4 regions of the Sporosarcina sp. 6E9 genome follow, and region 2 is predicted to be linked to each of the others. Evidence: predicted binding sites of a transcription regulator. Region 2 holds the regulator's gene; each other region holds the start of a gene.
The links. The regulator Rex, encoded in region 2, represses fermentation and respiration genes when NADH is low (regulators of the CRP and FNR family bind a similar motif). The targets are predictions, from matches to a motif close to TTGTGAAATATTTCACAA.

Region 1: the regulator Rex is predicted to act here: its motif matches at 1,756-1,773, upstream of ric (iron-sulfur cluster repair di-iron protein).
Region 3: the regulator Rex is predicted to act here: its motif matches at 1,953-1,970, upstream of J4G36_RS06605 (cytochrome c oxidase subunit 2A).
Region 4: the regulator Rex is predicted to act here: its motif matches at 1,284-1,301, upstream of nadC (carboxylating nicotinate-nucleotide diphosphorylase).

Annotation. Positions count from the first base shown of each region.
Region 1 is NZ_JAGEMN010000002.1:88,720-91,897, reverse strand. Features, by position in the region: gene J4G36_RS12050 (ribonucleoside-diphosphate reductase subunit alpha) at 1-155, shown strand, start outside; gene J4G36_RS12045 (flavodoxin) at 143-571, shown strand; gene J4G36_RS12040 (ribonucleotide-diphosphate reductase subunit beta) at 559-1,596, shown strand; gene ric (iron-sulfur cluster repair di-iron protein) at 1,936-2,634, shown strand; gene J4G36_RS12030 (nitrate reductase subunit alpha) at 2,852-3,178, shown strand, end outside.
Region 2 is NZ_JAGEMN010000007.1:56,653-59,830, reverse strand. Features, by position in the region: gene J4G36_RS17355 (ABC-F family ATP-binding cassette domain-containing protein) at 1-1,167, opposite strand, end outside; gene J4G36_RS17350 (redox-sensing transcriptional repressor Rex) at 1,292-1,942, shown strand; gene J4G36_RS17345 (twin-arginine translocase TatA/TatE family subunit) at 2,045-2,236, shown strand; gene tatC (twin-arginine translocase subunit TatC) at 2,253-3,026, shown strand; gene J4G36_RS17335 (CPBP family intramembrane glutamic endopeptidase) at 3,064-3,178, opposite strand, start outside.
Region 3 is NZ_JAGEMN010000001.1:1,267,655-1,270,832, reverse strand. Features, by position in the region: gene J4G36_RS06615 (NAD(P)/FAD-dependent oxidoreductase) at 1-926, shown strand, start outside; gene J4G36_RS06610 (Crp/Fnr family transcriptional regulator) at 1,019-1,702, shown strand; gene J4G36_RS06605 (cytochrome c oxidase subunit 2A) at 2,029-2,178, shown strand; gene J4G36_RS06600 (cytochrome c oxidase subunit II) at 2,191-2,658, shown strand; gene J4G36_RS06595 (cbb3-type cytochrome c oxidase subunit I) at 2,674-3,178, shown strand, end outside.
Region 4 is NZ_JAGEMN010000001.1:243,469-246,646, forward strand. Features, by position in the region: gene J4G36_RS01400 (signal peptidase I) at 1-246, shown strand, start outside; gene J4G36_RS01405 (hypothetical protein) at 269-958, shown strand; gene nadC (carboxylating nicotinate-nucleotide diphosphorylase) at 1,330-2,175, shown strand; gene J4G36_RS01415 (TAXI family TRAP transporter solute-binding subunit) at 2,197-3,178, shown strand, end outside.

The DNA.
Region 1 (3,178 bases), on a different contig from region 2:
AAGCAATTTCTTTCAATATTTACGTCCCGAATACGATTCGTGCTTCCGTTTTACTCGACTTGCATATTCAAGCATGGAAGTCAGGCATGAAAACAACTTATTACACGCGTTCAAGCGCCACGGATATTGCGGAGTGTGAATGGTGTCATTCTTAATCGCTTATGCAACTTGGAGCGGAAACACAGAGGAAGTTGCGGAGCTTATTGAAGAGGTTGTCTTGAAATCGGATATCGACGTAACAAAATACAGAATCGGTACGGGGCTACTTCCCGACGTACGTGCGTTTGATGCACTCATTATTGGATCGTTTACATGGGACAAAGGCGCAACGCCTGATGAAGTGAAAGATTTCGTGGCGGAAGTAGGCTATAAACCTTCGAATGTTTACGTTTTTGGAACTGGCGACACGCAATTCGGCGGAGATGCATTATTTTGCAGTGCTGCAGTAAAGTTAGCGCGATTTTACGAGTCGAAATATGCACCGCTGAAAATCGAACAAAGTCCAAGAGGAACACAAGAAATCGATGTAATTAATTGGACGGAAGGGGTTATCAAACAATGGTCACACTAAACAGAGTAAAAGTATTAAATCCAGCAAACCCAAACAAATCAACCGCTATTTTCGGCGGAAAAGCCAGCGGAATTCTAAATTGGAATGATCTTGCACACCCGCACTTTTATAAACTAAGGCAACAAATACGTTCCTTGTTTTGGACAGCAAATGAAGTTGATATGACACAAGACGTCAAGCAATTTTCAACGCTGACCCAACCTGAACAAGACGCATTCTTGAAAATCATTGGTTTATTAGCAACGCTGGACGGTCCGCAAACGGATATTGCGTTAAAGATTTCTCATTTTACAACCGATCCCTCCGTCAAATCATTAATGGCGACAATTGCGGATCAGGAAAGCGAACATAATCATAGTTATGCCTATGTGCTTTCATCTGTAACGACGTTAGATAAGCAAATCGCTTCATTCGAAATGGGTCGAACCGATGAGGTTTTAATGCGCAGGAATGAACGCATTGTCAACGTGTACAATGAATTTGCAGAAAGACCGACGATTGATTCTGCGTTAAAAGCAATGGTCTATACGACTTTACTGGAAGGGCTATTTTTTTACAGCGGTTTCGCGTTCTTCTACAATTTGGCGCGCAACCAGAAGATGGTCGGAACATCGACAATGGTGTCGTATATTAACCGCGATGAGTTACAGCACGGAAAAGCAATTAGCGACATATTCCGCGCAGCCTTAGCAGAAAATCCAGAATACAATACAGATGAGTTCACAGAATGGATTTACGATCAATTCCGCCACTCCGTCGAACAAGAAGTCGCGTGGAGCCAGTATGTGTTGGCAGATATTGACGGCATCGATCTTGAAGAAATGGAAGGCTACATTAAATACCGGGCCAATAAAATGCTGCGGATGCTCGGACTCGATGAAATCTATCCAGAGTTCACCAACAATCCTATGAGATGGATTAAAGCCTACGTGGATAGTTTCGATGATACGAAAACAGATTTCTTCGAACAAGCCTCTAGGCAATATGTCAAAACGAGTGATTTGAATGGGTTTGATGATTTATAGGTTTTGATTGTTTTCACACCGCTGGAACGGGAGAGGGAGAGGACTTCGAACTCAATTGCGCGGACTTCAATCGCAGGTATTGCAATAATTTAAACATAAGGATATAACTACGCATCGCCACGCTGGTGCGTAGTTTTTTTATTCATTAAATCCTCGAAATTGTGATTTATATCATATCCAGTCATAATAATCTCTTCTATTATATAGACAACGGGTTAATCCTAAAGGGTACTTCTCGGTAGACCATGTTTTACGTTTATTGGGTAGATTCCCTAATGGGGTAGAGCCCGCCTATAAATTTAACGAAATGATATGCATACAATAGAGGAGGAATTAATGATGGGAACAATTTCAATGGAAATGAATGTAGCTGATATTGTTACTGCGGTTCCATGGTCTGCAGATGTTTTCAGGAAACACCGGATTGACTATTGTTGTGGTGGAAAAGTGTCGTTACTAGAAGCAGCTTTGGAAAAAGGAATTCAACCCGATGTCGTCTTTGAAGAGATTACTACTGTGAAAAAGACACAGGATAATCGTGGTAACACGCATCCGTCTAGTTTTGGAAACAAAACATTGATCGCCTACATCCAAGAAAACTATCATCAAAACTTACGTCAAGAATTGCCTTCATTAGCACCCTATATAACAAGAGTTTCCCGTGTACACGGAGAAAATCACCCACATCTGCGAAGGTTGCAGGATTTATTTAAAGAGTTGCGAATTGAACTGCTGGATCATACGGAAGATGAAGACCGAATTGTATTTCCGCTTATGATAGAATTTCTAGACAAACCGACAGACAGATTGAAAGAAAAGTTGAAACCGCATGTTTTCGAACTCGAAGAAGAACATGAAAATGCCGGAAAGTTGTTGCGCGAACTGAGGGAAATCACGAATGACTTCACGCCGCCAGAAGGTGCTTGCGGCACATATCGTCTCGTTTATGCACGCTTGGAGAAATTAGAAAAAGAGACGTTCGACCATGTACATCTTGAAAATAATATCTTATTTGAACGAGTTCGAGCTGAATTATAAATGAATTAAAATTGCCTATCTACTGTACGAGTGGATAGGCAATTTTAATTTATTTCTATATAAACTGTATATTCTTTCAGGTTGAGGGTATTCCCTATAAGAAATAGGACAAACCCTAATAGGAAGATGCACGATTACCTATTTATAATGAAGAGTAGATGAATGGGCTGAATGTTCCTGTCATAGAGTAGTCATTCAAAAAGGAGTTGTTAGTTCGATGCAAAAACAGAAAAAGAAAAGTTTCGGATTGAAGTATTTTAAGCCGATTGAACGGTTCTCTGGAAACTGGTCTGTCCTGGAAGAAAAAAGTCGTGACTGGGAAAACATGTACCGTCAACGTTGGTCTCATGACAAAGTAGTACGAACAACACACGGCGTTAACTGTACAGGGTCTTGTAGCTGGAAGGTTTTCGTGAAAAACGGGATTATTACATGGGAGAATCAGCAAATCGACTACCCTTCATGCGGACCCGATATGCCGGAATTCGAACCGCGTGGCTGTCCTCGTGGCGCATCCTTTTCATGGTACGAATACAGTCCGCTT
Region 2 (3,178 bases):
GTATCTAATTTCACCAGCAAGTTCAGTTTGTTTTTTAACGATTGTCTTCAGTAAAGTCGATTTGCCGACGCCATTCGGGCCGATTAACGCAATTCGATCGCCTTTATACACACGGAGGTTAAGATCTTCCGAAATTGGCCCCTTATCATAACCGATCGCTAAATTATCCACAGCAAGGACATCGTTCCCGCTTGGACGCTCGACGGAAAAAGTAAAGTTGGCTGATTTTTCATCACCGTCTGGGGAGTCCATCCAATTCGTTCGTTCCAACATTTTACGGCGGCTTTGTGCCATTTTCGAAGTCGAAGCACGTGCAATATTTCGTTGGATAAAATCTTCAAGATTTGCACGTTCACTTACTTCTCTTTCATACATCTTTACATCACGTTCATAGTTTTTCGCTTTTTCGGTAAGATAGGCACTATAGTTTCCAAGATATTTTGCTACTTTATTTCTCGAAACTTCATAAACAATCGTAACAATTTCATCAAGGAAATAACGGTCATGAGAGACAATTAACAATGCCCCTTCGTAATTAACCAGGTATTTTTCTAACCAACTAAGCGTTTCAATATCGAGATGGTTTGTCGGTTCATCCAAAATCAACAAATCTGGACTGCTTAGGAGCATTTTAGCAAGTGCAAGTCTCGTCTTTTGGCCACCGGATAAAAGGTTTACCTGTTTTGTATAATCCTCTGGATAAAACCTCATGCCGTGAAGCACCGACCGCGTGTCTGCTTCATATTGATAACCTTTGGAATTACTGAATTCAGTTTGTAATTCATCGTATTCAGTCGAAACCCGTTCGAATTCAATGCTATTTGAAAAGATTTCCGGATCTGCCATTTGTTCTTCAAGGGAACGGATCCGTCTTTCCATAGCTCTTAGTGGTTCGAAAACGGTCATCATTTCATCCCAAACCGTTAATGAAGAATCGATACCTGAATGTTGTTCAAGATATCCGATTTGGATGTTTTTCGGGATGATTAAATCACCTGAATCCGCAGTCATTTCACCCGCAATAATTTTTAATAAGGTCGATTTTCCCGCGCCGTTTCGTCCGACAAGTGCAACACGGTCGCGTTGATGCACTTCTAATTGAACGTTATCTAATATGGTCGTTCCTGAAAATGATTTAGTTAATGCATTGACTTGTAAAACAATCATTATAATACACCTCATTCTACTCTAGTCTAATAGAACAAGGCGGTGTGCGCAATGGTCAGCTTTACATTAAACAACAATTAAGATACGATAGAATAGGCTTTAAGTACGTGTGGGAGGGATAAAAATGGCAGAGGAAATGCCTAAGATTCCACAGGCAACGTCTAAACGATTGCCTCTTTATTATAGATTTCTTCAAAATTTTGCAAACGCTAACAAAAAGCGAGTCTCATCTAGCGAATTAAGCGAAGCAATGAAAATCGATGCTGCAACAATACGGAGAGATTTCTCTTATTTCGGTGCGCTCGGTCGAAAAGGATATGGTTATGACGTCGACTATTTAGTCGGTTTTTTTCGAACGATTCTCGATCAAGACGAAGAAACTGATGTTGCACTATTCGGAGTCGGAAGTTTGGGCAGTGCATTCTTAAAATATAATTTTCATAAAAACCATAATACGCGAATCGTAATGGCTTTTGATACGAATGCTTCGGTTGAGGGGAAGATGATAAGCGGTATTCCTATTTATCATCCGCGAGTTGCTGAAGAGAAGCTGAAAGAGCAGGGAATCGAACTTGTTATTCTGACATTGCCGTCAAGTGTTGCACAAGATGTCACGGACGAACTCGTTCGCTATGGAATTAAAGGGATTTTAAACTTCACTCCAGTACGTCTTGCAGCCCCGGAAGCCGTACGCGTCCATACAATCGATTTATCTGTAGAATTACAGACGCTAATTTATTTCATGAAAAGTGACGTGAAAGATTCACAATTGTAACCGCTCCATTATGGCAATGAGGGTGGTTTTCGTGTAAACTATATACAGCCAGAAGGATTGAATGTCTATTGATCAATCCCTCGCTAATGAGGAGGTGTCATCATGGGTGCAGGTATTCCAAGTCTTATCCTAATTGCAGTCGTTGCATTGCTTATATTTGGGCCGAAGAAATTACCCGAAATTGGGAAAGCGTTCGGTTCTTCATTGCGTGAATTTAAAAACGCTACAAAAGGTCTTGTCGATGATGAAAATGACGACAAAAACAAAATCGACAATAAAGTTGATGACAAGTAAGTAAGGTGAATGTCCGATGGGGAATGAAAAAGAATTATCGATAATTGAACATATAGATGAATTGAGAAAACGGCTGATGGTTGTCGTCGTTTTCTTTATTGTTGGAACAGCGGGTGGTTTCTTACTAGCCAAACCGCTTATCAATTATCTTCAATATAGTGAAGAAGCAAAAAGTATTTCATTGAACGCGTTTAATGTAACTGATCCGTTTATCATTTATTTGAAAATGATTGTTCTGATAGCCGTTATTATTATATCGCCGGTTTTACTTTATCAACTGTGGTCTTTTGTAAGTCCGGGTCTCCATGAGACAGAACGTAAAGTGACTTTAAGTTATATCCCTTTTGGCTTTATATTATTTCTAGGCGGTATATCATTTTCTTATTTTGTACTATTTCCGTACATTATAAAATTTATGATGAAATTGTCGAATGATCTTGGGATTGTTCAAACAATTGGTATAAATGAGTATTTCAATTTTTTATTTCAAATTACGATTCCTTTTGGTTTAATATTTCAGTTGCCAATATTAACGTTATTTTTAACAAGGCTTGGTATTATACAACCGAATATTCTTGTAAAAGTACGAAAATATGCTTTCCTTGTTTTATTTATCATCGCTGCGTTTATTACACCGCCTGATTTGTTCTCGCATTTGTTTGTGACCGTTCCTTTGTTTATACTTTATGAGCTAAGTATTATTGTTTCCCGCTTTGGTTATCGAAAGTATTTAAAAGCAGAACAACAGCGACAAATCGAAGAACTTCAAAATCAAAATCCTGAACAATAAAAAGTCTTCCATCCGAATTATCGGTGGAAGACTTTTTTCATCCTAATAGGAATGAAATGAATGACTGATGCATATTTTGTAGTTGCTCAAGTTTCTCGTAATTTAGCTGAATCGTGACGACGAGGCCGTTCATTAATAAATGTGAAATCATC
Region 3 (3,178 bases), on a different contig from region 2:
CCGCGTATTATGAAAAACTTATACAGCAACTGGAAAATGAAGGCGAAACTAAAACAGGATATCGCAAAGTCGGGGCTGTGAGTTTACATACAGATCGAGCAAAACTGAATAAAATGGAGGAACGAGTCATTGATAGAAAGAAGCATGCCAATGAGATCGGGGATATTCGAAAACTTACATCACTAGAAACATCTGCATTATTTCCTCCATTATCAAATGAATTTGAATCTATCCAGATTAGCGGTGCGGCAAGAGTAAATGGCCGTGAATTAGTAAATGCGCTGATAAATGCAGCGAAAAGACTTGGTGCTAATTTTATTAATGGTTCAGCCGAACTATTGCATTCAAATAATGAAGTAACGGGTGTGCGTGTTGGTAATGAAGAATATCATGCAGATAAAGTGCTGGTTACAGCGGGTGCATGGGCAGGCGAGTTATTAGCGCCGCTAGGAATAAATTTGCAAGTGAAAGGACAAAAAGCACAAATTGCGCATCTTCAACTAGACAACAATAGCACAGAAAATTGGCCTGTCGTCATGCCGCCATCCAATCAATATATACTTGCATTTGATAATGGACGAATTGTAATTGGCGCGACTCATGAAGATGATATGGAATACAATCATAAAGTAACGGCAGGCGGCTTGCATGAAATTTTTGACAAGGCAATATCGATTGCACCAGGGTTAGCAGAAGGAGAATTTATTGAAGCGCGTGTAGGTTTCCGGCCATTTACACCTAACTTTTTACCAATTATCGGGGAAGTGCCTAATATAAACGGACTCGTTCTTGCAAATGGTCTTGGGGCATCGGGACTTACGATTGGACCTTATTTAGGCGCTCAACTATCAAAACTTGCACTTGGTGAAAAACTTGATATTGACCTAGATTTATATGATGTATCCACGGCAATTTCATCTTATTAAGTAATCTTAACTTCAAGATATCCCACTTGGAACTGTAATCTATGTTAAAATGAGTATAGGTAACAGTGAGAATCTAATAGGAGGAGTTTCTATTGGAAAAGCTAGAAAGCGTTATTAGAAATGTAAAGCTATTTAGGGATTTAACAGACGAGGAAATTAAGCCTTTTCTAGAGGTTATGACGAAAAGAACATTTTCAGATAAGAATATTATTTTTTTACATGAAACACCAATTACGCATATTTACATTGTTGCATCGGGTAAGGTGAAGGTATTTAGAAATGACCTGTCGGGAAAAGAACAAATTATTTGCGTGAAACAGCAAGGCGATATGTTTCCAAACGTAGGTTTTTTTCGAAAAGAAAATTATCCGGCTAATGCACAAGCGATTGAAGATACTTCACTTTATTTAATATCGCTTAAGGATTTTGAAAATGTATTAATCGGAAATCCACAGCTATCCATTAAGTTATTTCGGATTCTAGGCGATCTAATTGTTGATACGCAACAACGATTAGAAGAGATGGCTTTACGAAGCACCAAGGAAAGAATTCTGCTTCTATTAATTCGCCTGGGTGAAACCCATATGGCGAATGAGAAGAATGGGTGGATAAAGATAAACACCAAATTCACAAATTCAGATCTTGCCAATATGATTGGAACAACGAGAGAATCCGTAAACCGGATGATTTCACAACTCCGAAAAGAAGAAAAAGTGAAATTGCTTGATGGTCATTTTTATATTTACCCTGATAAGTTAAAAGAAGAAATATACTAAAACGAAAAGTGCTGTTCGAATGAGAATTCTCATTTGAACAGCACTTTTTTTATCAAGCAGTGATTGAAACGCTATCATTCATCAATTTGTCACATTTCAAATTCTGCATCAATTTCCGCTTATTTGTTAAGTAAGAGTTGATTGGTTTGTCTATAAACATTACTGTGGCGATGTTTATATTTACAAGACTCCTGCAAAATTTAAAATTCTTTCGAAATTATTAAAGCGTTTACCAAATTACGATTGGTGAGTGTGATTAATATCACATCGTTGAGAATGATTATCAATTAAGCTGAAAGCAAGAAGAATATAGGAGGTGCTTTCGGATGGTAACCGAAAAAACTGAGGTTAAGAAAGAGGTAGAAGAAAACGAGAAATACTCACTAAAAGGAACCATGTTTTCAGTGGGGGTCGTGGCTGCAGTAATTATTGCCGCATATTTACTTCTATTCGTTTTATACATGATAAGAGTATAAGGAGGAGAAACCATGAAGATGCATCGTTATGAAGAAATTTGGCTTGCTTTAAGTTTTGGAATCTTAATCATATTTATGTTAGTTGTCGGTTATCAAACATTTGCAATGGGAATGGGGCCCCCTAGTCATAAGGAAACAATTGATCCACAAAAAGTCGATGAAACAGCGCCTTTCGATAATCCAGGGGTTTTCCAAACGGGAGACAACGAATATGAAGTCGTGATGACCTTGCAAACTTTTGGGTTCACACCAAGCAATATTGAGGTGCCTGTTGGGGCGGAGGTAACATTTACAATGACTTCAAAAGACGTAGTTCATGGATTCCAGGTTGCTGGCACGAACTTAAATGCGATGGTTATGCCTGGTCATATTCAAAAGATCACGCAAACATTTAAAGAACCTGGTGAATATTTAGTTCTGTGTAACGAGTACTGCGGTATTGGTCACCAAATGATGAGTACGACAATCTTCGTTAAATAAAAGGAGGGATGTAAAATGGAAACAGTCATTAACAAAACAAATTTAAAAAAGACAAATAAAAATAAAACGATGAAAGAAAAAGCGCATCAGATTTTAGGCGTCGTTCCAGAAGATGCAAAACTATCGAAATCTTATATGGCCGTTGCGTTTATCGCATTACTAATAGGTGGATTTTTAGGGTTATTTCAAGGGTTAGAACGTGCAGGGTTATTACAATTACCTTCCTGGTTTACCTATTATCAAGTATTAACAGCACATGGCATCTTATTAGTTCTAGTCCTAACAGCGTTCTTTACAATAGGTTATTTTTACGCAGGCATGTCACATACACTAGGCGGATTATTACCGCAAGTTAGAAAGATGGCCTGGATTGGTTTTTGGATGAAAATTGTTGGTTTTGTCGTTGCGGTAATTCCAGTTTTGATGAATGAAGCAACTGTTCTGTATACATTTTATCCACCAATGGCAGCATCACCATTCTTTTATATCGGATTGGCATTGATTGTACTTGGCGTATGGA
Region 4 (3,178 bases), on a different contig from region 2:
TTTGCGACGAAGGGAGATAACAATAATGTGGGGGATGACGAGGCGGTCGCGGGAGACCGTGTAATTGGGAAGCAAGTTTTTCAAATACCCAAGATGGGCTATGTCATGCATTTTATAAAAAGTCCAATGGGCCTGTTTAGTCTCATTGCGCTACCACTGATAGGTTATCTGCTGCTTGAGCTATATTCCCTGATAAAAAGATATCGGTTAAATGGTGATTTGAAGAAGCAGTCGACAAAAGAATAACAAAATGGGGAGGATGATTGTGATGAAAAAGGCAAAAATGACTTTATTATCTATAGCAGTAGTTGGATTATTAGTTGCATTTTCAGGGGGCGGAACTTATTCCTGGTTTACATCTCAAACGACAGCTTTAGGGGAAATGCAAAATGGGGCACTCGAGTTAAATAACGGTGAGGATATCGAGATGAGCATTTTCGAAGGGGGTAAATTCACCCCATCCCAATTGGAATACGGTAACTGGATGACCATTTCGAATACAGGTGATTTAGATGCGTATTTGAAAGCGACGTATAACCATTCTGTGGATAAAGCATCACTCGACGGGTATGAAGTAGGCTATATGGCCATGAAATACACAGTACAACCTGGCCAAGATACTATGGAACAAGCGGAAATTGAATTGGCGAATCTATTTAACGGAACAACGAATGAACGCCCGCAATCCGTCAACTTATCAGGTGACGTAGAAGTATTCGGTGGCATGTTGACTAATGAAAACGTTAGTTTAATGAGTGTCGACACTGGTGAAATTATGATTGGTGAAGGAACAGATGAAGACTCTTTTTGGAAGCTGGACGAAGGTCAATACATCGACATCATGTTTGGCTTGAAGCTGGATGAAAGCGCAGGCAACGAATACCAAGGTGCGATCTATAATGCGACTTTAACAGTAGATGGTAAACAAATTGATGAGGGTGCCGAATTCGCAAAGTAATTGATTAACGGTACCGTGTTTAGCTACCGTTTTTAGGTACCTGTGCAAGACAATATTCAATCTATTCACTACAATTGCATAATCACATAGGGGGGTATCGACTATATAACACATTGTCGGTATCCCTTTAAATTATTATCCAAAGGCTTGAATTGTCATAATTGCTCCTTGCACAGGTACCTTTCTCTGGTACCTTTTCTTGGCAGCTATTCCCAGATAATGAATATCAAAAGTTTACTTGCTATTTTAGTGGACTTGTGTAAATATAGGTGTCAAGACACCTCGTATTTTAACGAGATTTTTATTCGGGATACTATCGAAATACATGTGAAACTTTGCACAAAGAAAATGTTAGGGAGAGGGAGCAGGGGATGAATCTATTAAAGTTACGCGCACAATTACAATCCTTTTTATTGGAGGATATTGGCGATCAGGATATTACGAGCCAGACGATTTTTCCGTTGTCGGAAATTGGAAATGGCGTATTTATTGTCAAAGAAGATGGAATTATCGCAGGTCTCGGCGTCATTAAAGAGGCTTATCATTTACTAGACCCTTCTATTCAAGTGACCGAGTTCTTTAAGGACGGTGATCGAGTATCTGCGGGGGATAAAATTGCGGCAGTGACGGGCCCGATTGCGCATTTACTAACGGGTGAAAGGGTAATATTAAATCTTATGCAGCGGATGAGCGGCATTGCGACCGTGACCAATAAATGTGTGGAAATGCTAAACGACCCTGCCATACAAATTTGTGATACAAGAAAGACGATTCCAGGACTGCGTATGTTTGATAAATATGCTGTTGTCTGTGGTGGCGGGAAAAATCATCGGCAAGGATTGTATGATGGCGTCATGATTAAAGATAACCATATTGCTTTTGCGGGCTCCATTACGAAAGCAGTGCAGCGCGTCCGGGAAAAGATTGGACATATGGTAAAAATTGAAGTGGAAACGGAAACGAGACAAGAAGTACTGGAAGCAGTCGAAGCAGGTGCGGACGTGATTATGTTTGATAATCGGACACCTAAGGAAGTGAAGGCGTTTGGACATGATGTACCAGAATCCATTGTGACGGAGGCCTCGGGTGGAATTACACTGGAAAACTTGGCGACTTATCATGGAACGGGTGTCAATTACATATCATTGGGCTTTTTAACGCATTCGGTCAAAGCACTCGATATTAGTTTACAGGTTAAGGAAGGCACTAAAAAATAATCTCATTGAAAGAGGAAGTTCATGATGAAACGAAACGTCATTTTATTGACAATCCTATTCAGTGTTCTATTTATTGTCGCATGCAGTCATGAGAAAACAGAAAAGGAAGCGACTGCTGATAGATTCCAAACAACGATTATCGGAGGACGTACGGGCGGTGCATGGTCTGTCTTTACAGAGGGCATCGCTGAGTCCATTCGCAGAGAAAATAAGGGTGCGGTTGTTACGGTTGAGCCTGGTGGTATTGTAGAAAATCCGCCAACTGTAGGGACAAATGCGGTTTCATATGGACTATCGTATGCGATGACGGCGTATGCGGCCTATTCAGGTGCGGAACCCTATGACCAGCCATATGAAGATATTCGTGCTATCAGTGTCGTCATCCCTGGAAATTACTATCAATTTATTGCGAGGGCTGATACGCCGTATGATACATTTGACGACATCGTTCAGCGTAAAATGCCTGTTCGGTTGGCTGTGGATCAAATCGGTTCAGCTGGTGAAATTATTACGAGAAATATCTTACAAGAATATAACGTTACTTATGATGATATTATTTCGTGGGGTGGATCTGTTGACCATCTTAGTGATTCAAAAACGTTTGAACTGATGGCTGATAAGCGAATTGATGCGACTGGAGATGCGGTATCTGTCCCTTCCAGCGGGTTAATTGAAGCTTCAACAACGATTGATTTAAAAATGCTTTCATTTAATAAAGAATTGATGCAAGCGGTATCGGACAACCTTGGCATGGAAATCGGGAAAATTAAAGCGGGGAGCTATGATTTTCTACAAGACGATATCGATACATTGTTTACGCCGGCGATTTTAATCGTTCACAAGGATGTTTCTGAAGATGAAGTTTATCAAGTAACGAAATCGATTTATGAAAACTTTGACTATCTCGCGACTGTACACGAGGAGTTTAAAAACTTAACAGCTGTCAATATGATGGATGTTGGGCAGGTGCCCCTACATCCTGGTGCAGAGAAGTTTTTTAAGG